DNA from 3 places in the Paenibacillus sp. EC2-1 genome. Region 3 is predicted to be linked to each of the others. Evidence: riboswitches for the same ligand, from Rfam matches in the RefSeq annotation. Region 3 holds a riboswitch; each other region holds the start of a gene.
What was found. Region 3 has a riboswitch for cyclic di-AMP ahead of ACK8P5_RS10595 (NlpC/P60 family protein). Riboswitches for the same ligand answer to the same signal wherever they lie in the genome.
Positions count from the first base shown of each region.

Region 1: it holds a riboswitch for cyclic di-AMP, as region 3 does, so the genes downstream of both, ACK8P5_RS00155 (ubiquitin-like domain-containing protein) here and ACK8P5_RS10595 (NlpC/P60 family protein) in region 3, are expected to answer to the same signal.
Region 2: it holds a riboswitch for cyclic di-AMP, as region 3 does, so the genes downstream of both, ACK8P5_RS24465 (hypothetical protein) here and ACK8P5_RS10595 (NlpC/P60 family protein) in region 3, are expected to answer to the same signal.

Region 1 covers NZ_CP186006.1:31,405-37,289, reverse strand. Annotated here, with positions in the region: gene rnmV (ribonuclease M5) at 1-227, opposite strand, end outside; gene ACK8P5_RS00155 (ubiquitin-like domain-containing protein) at 347-1,561, opposite strand; cyclic di-AMP (ydaO/yuaA leader) riboswitch at 1,834-2,048, opposite strand; gene ACK8P5_RS00150 (TatD family hydrolase) at 2,249-3,016, opposite strand; gene ACK8P5_RS00145 (HD domain-containing protein) at 3,097-4,386, opposite strand; gene ACK8P5_RS00140 (AbrB/MazE/SpoVT family DNA-binding domain-containing protein) at 4,709-4,963, shown strand; gene rsmI (16S rRNA (cytidine(1402)-2'-O)-methyltransferase) at 5,071-5,885, opposite strand, start outside.
Region 2 covers NZ_CP186006.1:5,213,223-5,219,107, forward strand. Annotated here, with positions in the region: gene ACK8P5_RS24455 (TrmB family transcriptional regulator) at 1-468, opposite strand, end outside; gene ACK8P5_RS24460 (hypothetical protein) at 570-1,019, opposite strand; cyclic di-AMP (ydaO/yuaA leader) riboswitch at 1,400-1,609, shown strand; cyclic di-AMP (ydaO/yuaA leader) riboswitch at 1,727-1,893, shown strand; gene ACK8P5_RS24465 (hypothetical protein) at 2,020-2,430, shown strand; gene ACK8P5_RS24470 (potassium-transporting ATPase subunit F) at 2,592-2,657, shown strand; gene kdpA (potassium-transporting ATPase subunit KdpA) at 2,688-4,367, shown strand; gene kdpB (potassium-transporting ATPase subunit KdpB) at 4,389-5,885, shown strand, end outside.
Region 3 covers NZ_CP186006.1:2,234,527-2,240,411, reverse strand. Annotated here, with positions in the region: gene ACK8P5_RS10610 (carbohydrate ABC transporter permease) at 1-297, opposite strand, end outside; gene ACK8P5_RS10605 (hypothetical protein) at 499-819, opposite strand; gene ACK8P5_RS10600 (GNAT family N-acetyltransferase) at 929-1,225, shown strand; gene ACK8P5_RS10595 (NlpC/P60 family protein) at 1,325-2,191, opposite strand; cyclic di-AMP (ydaO/yuaA leader) riboswitch at 2,194-2,335, opposite strand; gene ACK8P5_RS10590 (hypothetical protein) at 2,640-2,915, shown strand; gene ACK8P5_RS10585 (endonuclease MutS2) at 2,943-4,967, shown strand; gene ACK8P5_RS10580 (class I SAM-dependent methyltransferase) at 5,067-5,885, shown strand, end outside.

The DNA of each region.
Region 1 (5,885 bases), 2.2 Mb from region 3:
TGTTTGCATCCAGGAACCTTGGTATCAATGATCTTGCGAATTCGCTCACCTGCATGATCGGGATCCGTTAAGATAATAACTCCGCGCCGCTCCTGTGCTAGCGCAATTCGTTTCAGTATACGGCTGTTAATGGCCGATCCCCCGGTTTCAATCGTGTCTGCCTCTACTGCCCGTTTGATGGCAACCGTATCATCCCGGCCTTCCACGACAATCACTTCTTTGATCATTCGTACGTTCTTCCTTCCCAAAACAAAAGAAGAGGATAAATCATCCTCTTCTTAGCATCACATTCATATTAATTAAATAGTATAGCATTAGCATGGCGTTGTAAAACGAAAATCATGCGTTAGTTAAGCTCCGGCTTAACTGGACCGATCACATAAACCGTGCGACCGCTCTTGCGTCCAAAATTAAGTGCCGCCTTAAGTGAATCATAGTACACATCGATTTTGTTACCCTTGATGGCACCACCTGTATCTTCAGCACGGCGGAAGCCAACGCCCTCAATATATACCCACCAGCCGATCGGAATCACATTCGGATCCACTGCAATGGTACGCCCTTCCGTTACACGAGTACCAGAAGCAGTGCGGGTACCGATGCCACTCTCTTCAGCAGAATATGCTGTCATCGAAACGTTATTTAATACCTTTTTATATTCGAAATCAACACCGGCTCTAGACACCACATTATTCGCTTTTTCCTTGGTGGCTACCGATTTAGTTGCTGACTTCGCTTGGGATGGTGCAGCAGCCGTTCTGGATACAGTTGCTTTATCTGCTTGTGCAGATACAGTTTCCACAACTGGTTTCTCAGGCACTACAACCTTTTTCGTTCCAACTGCAATAATTTTATCCTTCGTCTTCCGCTGTACTTCTTTCTTAATAACCTTCTTCGAGATAAACTTCCCATCCTCGTATACCTTCTCAATGTGGTGGACCACAATGCCTGGCGCTCCACTCTGCAATACACGGTTATCTCCTTTTTCCAAAGAAGGGTCTGCCGTCTTAATCACTCGGAAAGCACGATTCTCAGTCTGTTTAACAGTTTGTTTCGTGACGCGCACGACTCTGATTTCCTCTTGACCGACAAGTTTTGTATCTAGAGAAGGTTTCACTGTATCTTCGCCCTTGATTGAAATACCCGTTTCTTTGAGTACATTTCCAACCGTATCTTGGGTAGTAAATATTATATTTTGTTTGCCGTCTGCGTTAACCGTAACCGGTATTGCGCGTTTGATAATAATACGGTCTCCATCTTGGAGTACACCATTTAACGGCATAGAAACCTCATCCTGAGGAGTCAGGGAAATAGCTTGCTCATCCAGCACTTCATGCAGCAAAGCTCCATGGGTTTCTACTGTGGTTATTCGGCCATCAACCACAAGTTGAATCTCTTTGCCCGCCCGATTGTGAGCAACCAGCATAACGAGCAATGTAATTGCGATGGCGCCAATGGCGGCCAGCATTAGTTGACGCAAATTCTCATGCTTCCATCGTAATGCGTAAGACATGCTGGATGATTGTGATTCATGGGTCTCTTCGTGTTGAAAAATGCCCACTATGTCATCCTCCTTCATAGCCCCGCCGTCTAGGTAACGCATGATTGCATTTGACGCGACTATAGCAAATTGTCTCACAGAGTGCTCTGCTATCTATCTACACTCTGCGTTATTCCCCGTCTTCCCGTCCACACAACCGTCACCTCCTGTTTACCAACAGTATGACGGCACCCTCTCCAATATTCTAAAATAAAAGAAAGCCAAAGAAAGAGTTATAGAGACTCTTTCGTGGCTTCCTGATGTCTACAATCTGGAAATGGTATGCACGAGTTTGCCCCTCTTACTTGCGCTTACGGAGTTAGCTGTCGGGTTCGGACGTAAGAGAGACGCCCTATCTCAAGTCATCCGCTCATGGCGGCTGCCCTCAAATTCACCCCAAAGACCCAAAAAGAAATCACATACAGTTCAGCTTTGCATCTCTGCCAGCTATCCATGTATCGGTTCCCCCGTTCTCCAAATTTACTTGGAGATTAAGCGAGACGGTTCATAAAATATTCAGCTGTTCAATTTCGATCAGCTTCCTATCACTGAAAAGATGATATCCTGTTTCGATACAGGTTGTAAAGCAACAATCAACCACATTTTTTCAGGTAAAAGGTTAAAATATTGTAATATAGTCGCCTTTTTTGATTAAAAAACTTTAATTGGTCGCTAATGCTCTGTTTTTCGTCCATTTTACTCTCGATTTCAAATAATTCCAAATCGTTCCATAGCATTTCTGGTTGTAATTAAACCTAATTCTTCCAGAGACAACCCTTTTATGTCAGCTGCCACCTCTGCTACAAGACGGACGTGTGCAGACTCATTTCGCTTCCCGCGAAACGGATGTGGTGTCAAATATGGAGAGTCGGTTTCGATGAGCAATCGGTCCAATGGAACCTGTGCTAGGACCTCTTTGGGCTGTCTTGCATTCTTGAACGTAATGGGTCCCCCGAATGAAAGATGAAAGCCCATATCAAGACACAACTTGGCTGTTTCCCAGCTGCCGGAAAATGAGTGCATCACCCCTCCGACCTCAGATGCTTTTTCTTCTTTCAAAATCTTCACGATATCTTCATGCGCGTCCCGATTATGAATTACTATCGGCATACTCAGTTCTCGAGCAAGTCCAATCTGACGACGAAGAACCTGGTGCTGAACTTCCTTAGGTGAGGTATCCCAATGATAATCCAGGCCAATTTCACCGATAGCCACGACTTTCTCATGGTGGCAAAGGGAGGCGATCCATTCTAAATCTCCGTCTTTCATCGTAATTGCATCTACAGGGTGCCAACCTACAGCAGCATAAATAAAATCATAAGTTTCCGCTAATTTCATGGTGGTAGGGATCGTCTCTCGATTAAAACCAATATTAATCATACGGGTTACGCCAGCTTCAAGCGCACGTCCTATAACCTCCTCGCGATCTTCGTCGAATTCAGGGGCATCTAGATGTGTATGTGTGTCGAATAACATTATGATATAATCTCCTCTCATGTCGCAGACCAGCTCAAAGAACTGCTGGTATTTATTATCTACTATTCTGTTGATGCTGATTATTTAATTTGCTCAAACACAGAAGCGATATCTTTAGGCAACGTGTTTAGTACAGGTCTTACCTTATCCTCAGGAAAATACAAGCGGTAGCGTCCACGATGGATTCCACTAATGGAACGTACAATATCTGATACTTCAGAAATCTCCCGTACATGGTCATGTTTATCTAGCAGCAGAATCTGTTTATCACTCTCAGGCGAGCCTGAATGGAATTCATCATAAGGAAGATCGGTTGGATAATCAATCTCAAAGTCATATTTCGGGTTTAATCCCGCTTCTTGAAAGGCTTGGCGGATCCCGTCGATGGTCTCCATATCAATCGTGTCGATTTCTACATATTTATAGAGACGACGATTCATAAAACGACCGCATAAATCACTCAGAAGCTCATCCTTCTCCTCAGTCCACTGTAGAAAACTTGTCTGTATCAAAGCCTCGTCTAAACGCAAATACTGACCGACAGTGATATCACCTTCAAATAAAGAAGGAAGTGGATCTACCATAAATTTAAAAGTAAATCCTTCTTGATATAGCTCCTTTGCTCTCTTGAATATTTGCCGCAAAATAATTTCAGAGCTCCGTGTAACGGGATGAAAATATACCTGCCAATACATCTGATATCTGGACATCAGATAATCCTCTACAGCATGCATGCCTGATTCTTTTACAACCACTCGATCACGATACGGACGAAGCATACGCAGTATCCGGTCTATATCAATAGTTCCATAATTAACGCCGGTATAATAAGCATCTCGTAGCAAGTAATCCATGCGATCTGCATCAAGGGGACTTGTAACGAGATTAATAACAATAGGCTTTTCATATGTCTTGTTAATAACAGAGGCTACTCTTTTCGGGAATTCAGAGTCCACTTCACGTAAAACGCTGTTCACATTTGTATCTCCAAGAACAATACGACAAGTCCAATCCTCGTGGTTCATATGGAATGCCTCTTCTATAGAATGAGAAAAAGGTCCATGGCCTATGTCATGAAGCAGTGCCGCACATAATGTCAGTAGACGCTCTTCCTTCGGCCAATCCGGATAACCACTTCGTTCAAATTGAGAAATGATTCTTCTCGTTATTTCATATACACCAAGTGAGTGTGAAAATCGACTATGCTCAGCTCCATGAAATGTAAGGAAGGAAGTTCCAAGTTGCCTTACCCGACGAAGCCGCTGAAATTCAGGTGTATTAATCAACCGCCAAATGATGTCGTCCTGAACATGAATATAGTTATGAACGGGATCTTTAAACACTTTTTCCTCGCTAATTGGCAAATGCATGGTCCTTCATCTCCTTTTCCTAAACTACCAATTCATCGCTTTACCACTACTTTTGATATATAATGTCGAATGATGTCGAACTAAGTAAAAAGGTGTTTTCCAAATCGATATGAGTAAAACGAAGTCAATTAAACTACTACATTTTACATTTTCCTAGTAAAATAGAGGGTTTTGTTCACTATAATTTCGTAAATAAGTTTCTTATTTTCAAAATTATAGGTTGACTGATTTGGGAATCGTTGGTACTATAAATAACATAAAACATAGAACAATGTCGAATTATGACTTTTTTAAATTATGGCGAGAGGGGCATCAATCAGTTATGATGAAATCAACAGGTATTGTAAGAAAGGTAGACGAACTAGGACGGGTCGTTATTCCAATTGAACTCCGCCGTACACTAGGAATTGGTGAGAAAGACGCCTTGGAAATCTACGTTGATGGTGAGCGCATTATGCTCAAGAAATATGAGCCTGCTTGCATCTTCTGTGGTAACGCAGAGAATGTAACTTACTTCAAAGGTAAAATTGTTTGTAACGAATGTATCTCTGAAATTCCATCACCTGTGACAAATTAAGAAACATAGTATATAATAGTTTTAATCAAATTGTTAATTCTAACCTTTTTCATATCTCCTTGATGCCTTCCTCGGCTTGAACCCAGCCGAAGGAAGGTATTTTTTTGTTATTTATCTAACAAAGAATTATAAATATCACGTTTGGAGACTCCCCGATCGGACGCCGTTTTTTTCATCGCATCTTTTCGGCTTATTCCACTGTCTTCATAATGCTTCACATGTTCTTCAAGTGTTAGTTCCTGCCACCAAGAGTTTTGTTCTCGTAGTTCTTCTTCTTTACTTGCTCCTTCAACCACAATTACGTACTCACCAAGTGGTGGATGTTCTTCTAGCCAATCCAAACATTGCGGAATTGATCCTCTTACAAACTCCTCATACCTCTTGGTTAATTCGCGTGCGAGAGCGATCTGGCGATCTCCAAGTGCTTCTTGCATGATCTCTAATGTTTTCTTTACCCTGTGGGGGGATTCATAGAACAATAACGTACCTTGTGCGGCTTGGAAAGAAGACAATTGAGCAATAATATCCTTCTTATCCCTAGGTAAAAATCCTACAAACGTAAAACGTTCGGTCGACAAGCCCGAGGCAATGAGACCTGAAAGAGCAGCATTCGCTCCCGGAATCGGAATCACCGAGATACCCTCTGCAATAGCAAGTCTAACAAGGTCTGATCCAGGGTCAGAAATGGCCGGTAGACCCGCATCGCTCACGATGGCTACATTTTTTCCTTCTATTATATAGCGTATAATTTCAGGCCCGCTTGCTCCCTTATTATGCTCATGGTAACTAAACAATTGCTTAGGCTGAATTTCAAAGTGAGTCAGTAGTTTACGCGTCTGTCGTGTATCCTCTGCAGCGATAATGTCACACTCCTGGAGCATACGTACAGCACGGTAAGTCATATCCTCTAAATTCCCAATCG
Region 2 (5,885 bases), 2.5 Mb from region 3:
CACCAGTGCCTCAACACGCACGCCCTCACGTTCTTTACGGTTCAGTAGATCCGTAATTTCACTAAATTCGTCGCTCCACATGGAGACGAGAACAGACTCCTGTGCTTCCTCAATCATCTGCTTGCAGAACGCTTGAATGGAGCTGTGCGACTTCAGACTCCACACCTGGTCATCCACAACCTGTTTACGGACACCTGCTGAACGAAGCTCCTTTATATCACTTTCAAACTCATGCGTCAGCTTGTCAATGACTGCCTCAACAGGCAGTGCTGTATAGGTTCGCTTTTTACCGGATACGGTGTCCATCACGATTCCCTTATCAACTAGACGATCAAGCACCTCATAAATCTTGGCCTTGGGAACACCAGAGAGCTTCACAATACTTGATGCATCCATCGCCTCACCGCTCGTTACCAGCGTTTCATATACTTTACTCTCGTACTGCGAGTACCCGAATTGTAGAAGCATAGCTCCTCCTTGTACACTCTTGTTACCCTCTATGTTACCGGAGCGCGGGCCGATTGACCAGTCCACTCATAACACCTAACCATATATATTTAATAAATGAATTAGAACCAAAAATACGCACGTGAACAATCCATTAGAAAAGAACGCTCCAATGGCAAGCTGCCTAACCGCTTCCGCTCATGGCTCTGTTGAAAATTCAAGGATAAATCCGTTAGAGCAGACTCCGCGAGTCTACATCGAAGAGCTCCCCATTCCTGCCGCTCTACAATTCGCAGAGCTTCCTCCAGAGGTAATCCCTTCAAATGCCTAAATACAGATGACCAGCGCACCAGATCCGCGAACTCTCTTGTCTCTGGCAGTGTATACTCCGCATAGCCAGAAGCCGTACTGCAAGATATTTTGAGCAAGCCGCAGTTCGGGCTACTTATATTCCTTGGTAAAAACCGTTCAGCATAAGCACAGTCAAAACGAAAAATTTCGATATAACGTATCGTTGTCTCTTGTAATGTAGGTTCCGTTAACGCTGGCAAAGGTTCGATTATTCTAGCCATGACGCGTGTCTCCTTTTCATCGGTTCGATTACAACTCTATTTGTAGATCATATGGATGAAGTTGGATGAATCATACGTTATGTCCCTTCCAAAGTAAATATCCATAACAGGTCTATATCTTCAAAAAACACACGAAAATGCCAAGTGAAAACGCGTACATTACACCCTTACATCGATTATCTATCCAAATGCACAGTATCTTGCGAGTTTGCTTATTTCGGGAGATAAACAGAGAAATATAGAGCATCATGCAGTATAAATGAGAATTCAACTCACTTATCACCCTTTCTGGTTATAAAACAGCTCAATACATGCTTCTCCCTCGATTTACATTCTAAATCGCCAGAAGTATGATACGAAGCATGAATTGAACAATGAATTCACTTGAATCGCTGAATGCCCTTGTCATGTAAGGGATCGGGGGAACCAAATCAAGAGATGTGCAAGGTGGTGTGAGAGCCGCCTGAAGCATCTTCCAGGGGTGAATCCTGCTTCTAAATCCAATGAAATACTGGATTTCAGGTGCAGGTAGGGCGACTCTCACCGCCCGAATCCGTCAGCTAACCTCGTAAGCGTTAGAGCTTAAGCCATTTATGCCTTAATCTGCATAGATTCGCTTGCTTATAGGAGAGGATGATGAAGCTTGTGATCGGGTAATCTCGACCACAGAGGCCTCTAGCCCTCTGTGGTTTCTTTAGATGAACAAATGCTTTTATTCGCTGAGTCCTTGAACGGAAAAGGAACGGGGGAACCAAACGGGAGATATGCATTTCTCTCTGGGGTGAATCTCATCGGCAGGATCACTGCCTATGGGTAGGGCGACTCTCACGCCCGAATCCGTCAGCTAACCTCGTAAGCGTTACTTAGAGAGAGGCAACGATTGTCGTGTGCAGGGCACGGTGTATTTCACTGTGCCATCTTAAAGCCACGGGAAGAGTGATCCTCCTTCCCTGTGGCTTTTTTTGTTGTCTTCTCTTTCTAACCATTAGGAGGAGAAATCATGGAGGAATGGCAAGAAATGATATTAGTATCCGCACCAACCAAGGCTGGAGAGGAATTTATCCACCAGCTCATCTATTATAAAATCCCGTTCGCAGCGATCGCGAATAACCGTGCAGAACGGGATCGTCTTGAGAGCATCGGGACGAAGAACATCGTCTTCATTGATACCACCGATGAACAAACCTGGATCATACCGGATTTTTCCGTGAGCAAGGTGTTTCTGTTCGAAAGCAGCCTGAATTTATGCTGCCGTTACTTGCGGATATGCCGCACATGGACAACGGATCCAATCTATGTCATCACGCATTCAAGCAATCCCAGATTAATTTATAAAGGACTTGGCGCTACCTTTGTGATTCATACCAATAACCATCATGTGTCCTTCTTAGTTTCATCACTCACCAGCTAACCTTGATCCATACTTCATTAAACATGTTTTGGAGGGATTTACATGCAGGATTTGTACATGGTGCTCATTCTCGGAGGAACCTACACGCTATTCACCCTGTTTCTATCCTGGTGTGGACGCGTAGTCCATGAACCGGAGGCAGATAACGAATGATCATTATTATGTTATTGCTGATTTTTATCTTTCTATATTTGATTTACGCGCTGATTCACCCGGAACAATTCTAGGGGTGCTATTGAAGGAGGAAGCAATCAATCATGGGCATTATACAAATTGCCATCGTTATTCTAGTTCTGGTGCTGCTCGTTAAACCAATCGGAACTTACGTGTATCATGTATTTCGCGATGAAGCCAGCAGGACGGATAAATGGTTCTCATGGGTAGAGAAACCGATCTACCGATTAATCGGGCTTAAAGAACGTAAGGGCATGACTTGGAAAGTATATGCCCTTAGCTTTGTAATGACGAACATCGTACTCGTCGCCGTTGGGTATCTCATCCTACGGCTGCAAAAGGCGCTTCCTTTCAATCCGAACGGGGTTGATCATATGGAGCCGACACTGTCATTTAACACCATCATCAGCTTTATGACGAACACGAATCTCCAGCACTATAGTGGTGAATCAGGACTGTCCTACTTCTCTCAGATGGCTGTCATCACGATGATGATGTTCACCTCCGCTGCAACGGGGCTATGTGTCGCGATCGCATTCATTCGGGCGATTACGAGTAAGGGAACGACCATTGGTAACTTCTTCGAGGATTTTGTTAAGGCACATACAAGAATATTTATCCCCTTAGCTTTTGCTGTGGCTCTGTTGCTCGTTGCTCTGCATGTTCCTCAAACCTTAAAACCTACGATTAACGTAACGACGCTTGAGGGTACCGAGCAGCAAGTATCGGTGGGTCCGGTGGCGGCACTAGAGTCCATCAAACATCTGGGTACGAACGGCGGTGGATTTTTCGGTGTGAATTCTTCACATCCATTTGAGAATCCGAGTCCGCTCACGAATGTAATCGAAATCTTATCCATGTGGTGCATTGCGGCAGCTCTGCCGTACACGTTCGGCTTGTTCGCGAAGAACCGGAAGCAAGGGTGGGTTATTTTCTCCGTCATGATGGTTCTGTTTACCTTGTTTCTATCGCTTGCCTATGTCTCGGAATCGAGCGGAAATCCTGCAATGAACCAGCTTGGAATCGATGCCTCACAAGGCAATATGGAAGGTAAAGAGGTCCGTTTTGGTGTTGCACAGTCTGCTCTATTCACGACAGTCACCACAGCCGCCACCACCGGGTCCGTCAACAATATGCACGATACGCTGACCCCGCTCGGTAGCATTACACCGCTCTCGCTCATGATGCTGAATTCCGTGTTCGGCGGAAAAGGTGTAGGTCTGATGAACATGATGATGTACGCGATCTTGGCTGTATTCCTTGCGGGGCTCATGGTCGGACGTACACCGGAGTTTCTGGGGCGGAAGATTGAGGCAAGAGAAATGAAGCTGATTGCAATCGCCATTCTAGCTCATCCTTTTATCATTCTTGCACCAACGGCGCTTGCACTCATAACAGATGCCGGTCAGTCCGGGATTACAAATGGTGGGTTCCACGGCATTTCACAAGTGCTGTATGAATACACATCCTCGGCAGCTAATAACGGCTCAGGGTTTGAGGGGCTCGCAGATAACACACCATTCTGGAACATTTCAACTGGACTTGTCATGCTCTTTGGGCGTTATGTCTCCATGATTGCCCTTCTGGCCGTCGGCGGTTCTCTGCTACGCAAACAGTGGGTTCCCGAGACACTTGGAACCTTCCGCACGGATAACCGGCTATTCGCCTTTATTCTCATTGCAGTAGTCCTGATCATCGGGGCACTGACATTCCTGCCTGTGATTGTGCTTGGCCCGATCGCCGAGCATTTAACGATCCGTTAAAAGAAAAGGTGGATTATTCTAATGAATAACAATCGAACAACAGTATTAACCGGAGATATGATTCGGAAGTCGCTGAAAGATAGCTTCATTAAATTAAACCCGATCACGATGATGAAAAATCCCGTGATGTTCGTTGTAGAGGTCGGTACATTTATCGTCCTTCTCATGACGATCTTTCCTAAATACTTCGGTACAGAAGACAGCATCGGCTTTAATCTAACCGTGTTCCTGATCCTGCTCTTCACCGTCTTATTCGCGAACTTCGCCGAGGCCCTTGCCGAAGGGCGTGGTAAAGCCCAAGCGGACTCCTTGAAACAGTCCAAAAAAGAGATCACAGCAAACAAGGTTGTAGATGGCGGTGGAACTAGGATCGTTCCATCCACCGATTTACGTAAAGGTGATGTCGTCATCGTCTCACAAGGTGAGATGATTCCTGGTGATGGCGAGGTCATTGCAGGTCTCGCATCTGTCGATGAATCCGCTATTACTGGGGAATCTGCCCCGGTTATTAAAGAAGCTGGCGGAGATTTCAGCTCCGTAACCGGCGGTACACGCGTCGTGAGTGATCAGATCAAAGTCCGGATCACCAGTGATCCGGGCGAATCCTTCATCGACCGAATGATTTCACTCGTCGAAGGTGCATCCCGGCAAAAAACACCTAATGAGATTGCACTGAACACCCTGTTGACCGTACTAACGTTGATCTTCCTAATCGTGGTTGTCACACTTGCCCCGATCGCCAAATATCTCGGCATCGAACTTTCGATTCCTGTTCTGATCTCTCTTCTTGTCTGTCTCATTCCAACCACCATCGGTGGTCTGCTGTCTGCTATTGGGATTGCCGGTATGGATCGGGTAACACAGTTTAACGTGCTAGCGATGTCCGGTAAAGCCGTTGAAGCTGCGGGCGATATCAACACAATGATTCTTGATAAAACAGGAACAATTACATTCGGTAACCGGATGGCAAGCCAGTTTATCCCGGTTGGATCCGAATCGGTTGACACTGTCGCCAAGTGGGCGGCCGTTAGCTCGGTCCTTGATGAAACCCCAGAAGGCCGTTCGGTGCTGGAGCTGATAAAGAAAGAAGGCATTGCATTTGACCCATCGATAACAATGGGTGCAGAATTCGTTGAATTTAAAGCCGAAACAAGAATGAGCGGCATGAACCTGAAGGAGGGCATGAAAGTCCGAAAAGGCGCAGTCGATGCTGTGAGGAATTGGGTCCAGTCTCAAGGCGGAGCGATCCCATCCGACCTGATCGCCAAGAGTGACGCCATCGCTACCGAAGGCGGAACACCGCTGGCAGTGGCGGTAGATAACCGAATCTATGGCCTGATCTACCTCAAAGACACGGTGAAGCCCGGCATGAAGGAACGTTTCGATCAGCTGCGGAAAATGGGTATCAAGACGATCATGTGTACCGGTGATAATCCACTGACCGCAGCAACGATCGCACGGGAAGCAGGTGTAGATGATTTCATCGCCGAAAGTAAGCCAGAAGATAAAATTGCCGTC
Region 3 (5,885 bases):
TACGGACCATATTCCCATGACAAATGTATTTGAAAGCGCTTGCCAAAATATCGAATCCTGTAAAGCATAACTGTAATTGTTCAATCCCACCCACTTTCCATTCAAAGAAAGTCCTGATGTCTGGTGAAAACTCATAAAGAGAGCCGCGAACATAGGGTAGATCGCAAATGCAAGCACACCGATAATCAATGGAGCACTAAATAAGTAACCCATCCAATCATTTCGATTAAATCTGAATTTCCTTCTGGACAGACCGCTTGGGTTAGAATGCACTTTCTTTACTGGGGTGGATGACAAATACCTCCTCCTCCTCTCTTGAATGACAACCCACTGCACTGGAACACCAGATTACTTATCCTTTCTGTAAATGGTTATGAGGACGAAGCTAGATTATGATGTTTATTTATATGTAAATATTTCCCTTAACTAAAAGAAGCCTGCGGAAAAACACACAGGCTTTCATATCATTTCATTCCATCTGATGATCTTGCCACATACTTATAACAATAGACTGATGGTTAGTAAGTTAAACAAAGCTAACGGAAGAATGGGATTATAGGCGGGATACGGGGGTCTTGGCGGTGGGAAACCCGGATAGAATCCACGAGAACCACCATTATCAATATTAAGATATACGAATTTTGCGTCCACGCCTACTACGATTCCCTCGATCATCTCATTATCGACCGTCTGTATCCGCACTTTACGATTTACAGCGTTTTTGCACGTATGATGTACTTTTTCCTTGTGCTGCATCAATGAGTTCGCTGTATGTTGGTCGCATTGATACACGACTTGGTGAGTCGAGTATGTTGTCATATCGTCACTCCTTTGAATTATCCTTACCTCATCATATGCAGACGCCTAGCATAGGGTGTATTGCCTATAGAGAATCGTTTAGAGCATACTAAATTCGGGTAAATAAAAAATAGATCAAAGGAGGTTAACATCCATGATGGAAATTCAGTCAGATACAGGACGATTCTATATCAAAGAACAAGGAAAGAACGTTGCCGAAATCACTTTTACATCCCTCGGTAATGATGTTATTAGCATAGATCATACTTTTGTTGACTCTTCATTAAGGGGTAAAGGAATTGCCGAGAAGCTTATTCGTAAAGTCATCGATTATGCTAGAACAGAGAATTTGAAAATCAATCCCGCTTGCTCCTATGCAGCATATCATTTCGATAAATTTCCCGAAGATCGTGACCTACTACATTAATTGACGGACATCCCCCAAAACATATTGGCCACAAAAAAAGGGCTGTCCCCGATTTGTCATCAATGATGACGTGGAGACAACCCTTTGCTATTCACGATATTAAAAAATTCGGTTTGCACCATTATATTTCGGCCCCCAATAGGAACTGTTAATGTTCGCGATCGTAATTCCTTTACTTGTAGCCGAAATAAATTCATTATTCCCAATGTAAATACCTACATGCGAAGTTGAAACTTTATTGGTGATAAAGAATACCAGATCACCTTGTTTAAGATTGCTTTTTGAAACTGGAGTTCCATGGTTATCATGCATCGAAATGGAACTGTGCGGCAAGCTCACACCCATTTTGCCATATACATAACGAATGTAGCCAGAGCAGTCAAATCCTTGCGATGGAGAAGAACCGCCCCATACGTATTTAACACCTAAGTGTTTCTTAGCTTCAGTCACTACCCGGGCTCCTTTGGATGCGCTTTGCGCTGGAGCTGTCCAAGCTGGTTTATAGGTTTTGCCATCTGTACTCAACATAGCAATATTGTTCTTAGAATCCCATTTGAGCGTGAATCCGAATGTTTCGGTAACAAAACGAAGTGGAACGTATGAACGTCCTTCTACCACGCGCATCGTTGTGTCCATTCTAACTTGTTTGGAGCCAACAGTAGCAATGCTTGAACCTGACTTCAGTACAATTGTGGTACTTCCTTTTTTAATTGTTACCTTAACTATGTATGAGTTAACTTTCTCATATTTAACCGTTGCACCCAGCTTTTCTCCGATCATGCGAATCGGTACCTGCGTATATCCTTTTGCGTCAATAAATGGTTTCTGGTCCGGGAATGATACTAGTGAATCATTAATTTGAACCTTTATGGAAGACGTTGCGGCACTTGCAAAATTAGCACTAAGAGCGAATGATGAAGCAACAATCGCTCCGGATAATAGAAGTTTCTTCAGTATGTTATTCATGATGTTTTCCTCCTTGTTGCTTCCGAGGTTAGTTGCCGGATTCGGAAAGAGGTATTTCCTAGTTTATAAAAATAAACATTCACCCCAAAATTAAGATCCCCCGTACCAAACGTTATGCTCGCTTGGATTCAGCCATTAGTTATTCCAAGTTACTCATAATAAGGTAACACATCCAGCAAGACAATTTACGTCTAAATTGTGTCCGTTTCATGAAATTATGAATAGATTGTAACTATTTAAACGTAAATTGATACTTTTTCGATACCTATAACAACGTCAATGACTGGCTATTTTTTTAGAATTACTTCATATATCACCTTGACTTTCACCTATAAAAAAATTTATATTTATTTCATACCTTCTATTTAAGGAGAGATTTTGATGTCGGTGAGCGTTCTTAACTAACCAAATTTCATAAGACTGGAAATTTCTTGAATCATAGTCCGAAATGGCTATGTTTATTTTCTTGTGGATTTTTCCGTCTATGCAATTAGTTAAGAACTACGGATATCAATTGAAGCCCAGGATGTCTATCCTGTATATTGGCGTCTATTTATCCGTGCTGAGTGTTCAGCGCGGATTTTTTACGAGTATGCTGTTATTTAGTCGGCATATTCTAACCAGACATCGTATATGCAGGCAGACTTGTCTAAAGGCAGAGAGTGAACCTATGGTTCATTCTCTGCCTTTTTTTGTTGCCCGGGGCTGCTTCAGGAATGTATAAATCACAGAAAAAGGAGTTATGATCCGCATGAATTTAACCACTCTAAAACAACTTCAATACGATAAGGTGCAGCAAGACTTGGAACGATTCGCTGTTTCGTATGTTGGTAAAAGGCATATTCTTGAGATGAAACCACTAACCCAGCTTAAAGCTGTCCGCCATCAGCTTGATCAGACTGCGGAAGCTCGCACTCTTCTCCGTGCAGGTGCGAGTGTTCCAATCCCATCACTTGAAGGAATCGAGCCAGTTTTACAGTTACTTGGAACAGGATATGTGCTCAGTGAAAGAGATTTCACACACATAGTGCAATTTTTACGCAGCTGTAGGCAGCTCATTCGTTATATGACTAGCAAGAGTGAAATCGCTCCTACCATTGCCTCATACGCTTCCTCCATGTATGAGTTAACACCGCTTCTAACAGAAATTGAGCAATGTATTCACGGCGGTCGTGTTGTTGATGCAGCTAGTAAAGACCTGGCAAAAATTCGCAAGAAAATCATCGTGTGTGAAGAACGGATTAAACGCAAACTGGATAGCCTACTTCATAAACACAAGGATATTATGCAAGAGTCGCTGATCAGCAAAAGGAATGGACGATTTGTTCTACCTATTAAAAAAGAACATCGCAGACTGGTGAATGGCACTGTGCTTGATGAATCAGCAAGCGGTCAGACCGTCTATATTGAACCAACCGAAGTCTCTAGTCTTCAGATGGAGCTCAGTTATCTTCAATCAGATGAAGCTCGTGAAGAAACCAAGGTATTGAGTGAATTAACCGCTCTAGCTGAGAAATATAACCATGAACTGAACTTGAATACCGACACCGTAGGATTATATGATTTCATCATCGCAAGAGGAAAATATGCATTGTCGATCGGTGGAAGAGACGTTCAGCTGAACGATCAAGGTGTTATTTCACTTAAACAAGCTACCCATCCTCTGATCGGGTCTCACATGGTTCCGTTGGATTTTACAATCGGACACAATTATCGGTCTCTAATTATTACAGGACCGAACACAGGCGGTAAGACCTTGACACTGAAAACGGTAGGCTTGTTAACTTTGATGGTACAATCCGGCTTACTCATACCTGTAGAGGAGAATAGTATGTGCAGCGTATTTGAACATCTCTCCGTCGATATCGGTGATGGACAGAGCATTGAACATGCACTCAGCACATTCTCCGCTCATATTAGAAATGTTAAACACATTCTAGATACCGCCAACGGCAAAACTTTGATTCTGTTAGACGAAATGGCTTCAGGTACAGATCCTGGAGAAGGGGTTGGACTTTCTATCGCTGTGCTCGAAGAGCTCTATCGCCGAAAATCAACCGTGGTGGTAACGACTCATTTTACCGAAATCAAGAATTTCGCCACAATGACATCTGGTTTCGAAAATGCACGAATGGAATTTGATACGGAAACACTAGAACCGAAGTACCGATTAAAGATCGGAGAAGCCGGTCAGAGTTACGCTTTCGTTATAGCCGAAAAATTAGGTATCCCATCTTCTATCATCACTCGCTCCCGCCAAATATCAGAAGCAGGGCGAACCCAGGAAGGTACAGTATTCACGAAAGACAGTAAGTCTGTGAGTGAAAAAGACACAACAATCAGTGGTATGACACTTGACTCCACTCCTGCAGATCATATGATTAAGGACACATCGTCACTAGAGAAAGCTTCGGCGCCACTTCATCAACTAGAAGACAAAATTGAACGTCAAGCGGATCATGATGATAATCCCGCTCCTGCTCGGTCACTTCCTTCCTATCAACTAGGGGATAGTGTATACGTGTCATCAATGAACCGGACAGGTGTTGTCTACGAAACGATTGATTCTCGCGGCATGGTGGGTGTTCTTATACAGAAACAAAAATTCAAAATCAATCACAAACGTCTCAAGCTGCATATTGCAGGCAAAGATTTGTATCCGGATGACTATGATCTGGACATCGTTCTCGAAAGCAAAGAAAATCGCAAAAAGCGAAAGCTCATGAATCGAAAGCATGTCGAAGGACTAACCATTGAAACAAAACCAGAACACTAAGAATGAGGCGAGAAGCTCCATATGCACAAGCTGTGGCAATATACGCAGTAAATGTTGTACAATAAAGCTTAAATGACTATTTGAAGGATGGTTTTCAACATGTATGTAGCTGATGATTGGAAAGATTATGAAGTTATAGATACGGGAGGCGGAGAAAAGCTTGAACGCTGGGGTGATGTGATTCTGCGTCGTCCGGATCCGCAAATTATATGGCCTCTAAAGAATGATAGTGGTGTATGGAGAAATGTGCATGGTCACTACCACCGCAGCTCGTCAGGTGGCGGTAATTGGGATATGAAAAAGCAACTTCCTGAGCGTTGGAGTATCTCTTACGATCAACTCAAATTCCATATTCGCCCGACAAACTTCAAGCACACCGGCTTGTTTCCTGAGCAAGCTGCGAACTGGCGCTGGATGATGAATAAAATTGCTGATGCACAGCGTCCAATTCGAGTTCTAAATCTATTCGCATACACAGGTGGAGCAACGGTCGCTGCGGCATACGCTGGAGCACAGGTTGTTCACGTCGATGCCGCTAAAGGTATGGTCCAATGGGCGAAGGAGAACTTGGCTTTATCTGGTTTGGCAGACCGTCCTGTTCGGTTCATTACTGATGATGTATTTAAATTCGTACAACGCGAGCAGCGCCGTGGTAATAAATACGAAGCCATTATTATGGATCCCCCTTCTTACGGTCGTGGACCTAGCGGAGAGACTTGGAAACTGGAACAAAGCTTATACCCGTTCCTTGAGAGTTGTTTAGATATTCTATCTGACAATCCACTCTTCATGCTGATTAACTCGTATACAACAGGCATATCACCAACCGTATTGAAGAACATGCTCTCTATGACCATGCAACCAAGATACGGCGGCAGCATTAGTGCAGGTGAGATTGGACTTCCAATAACCAACTCA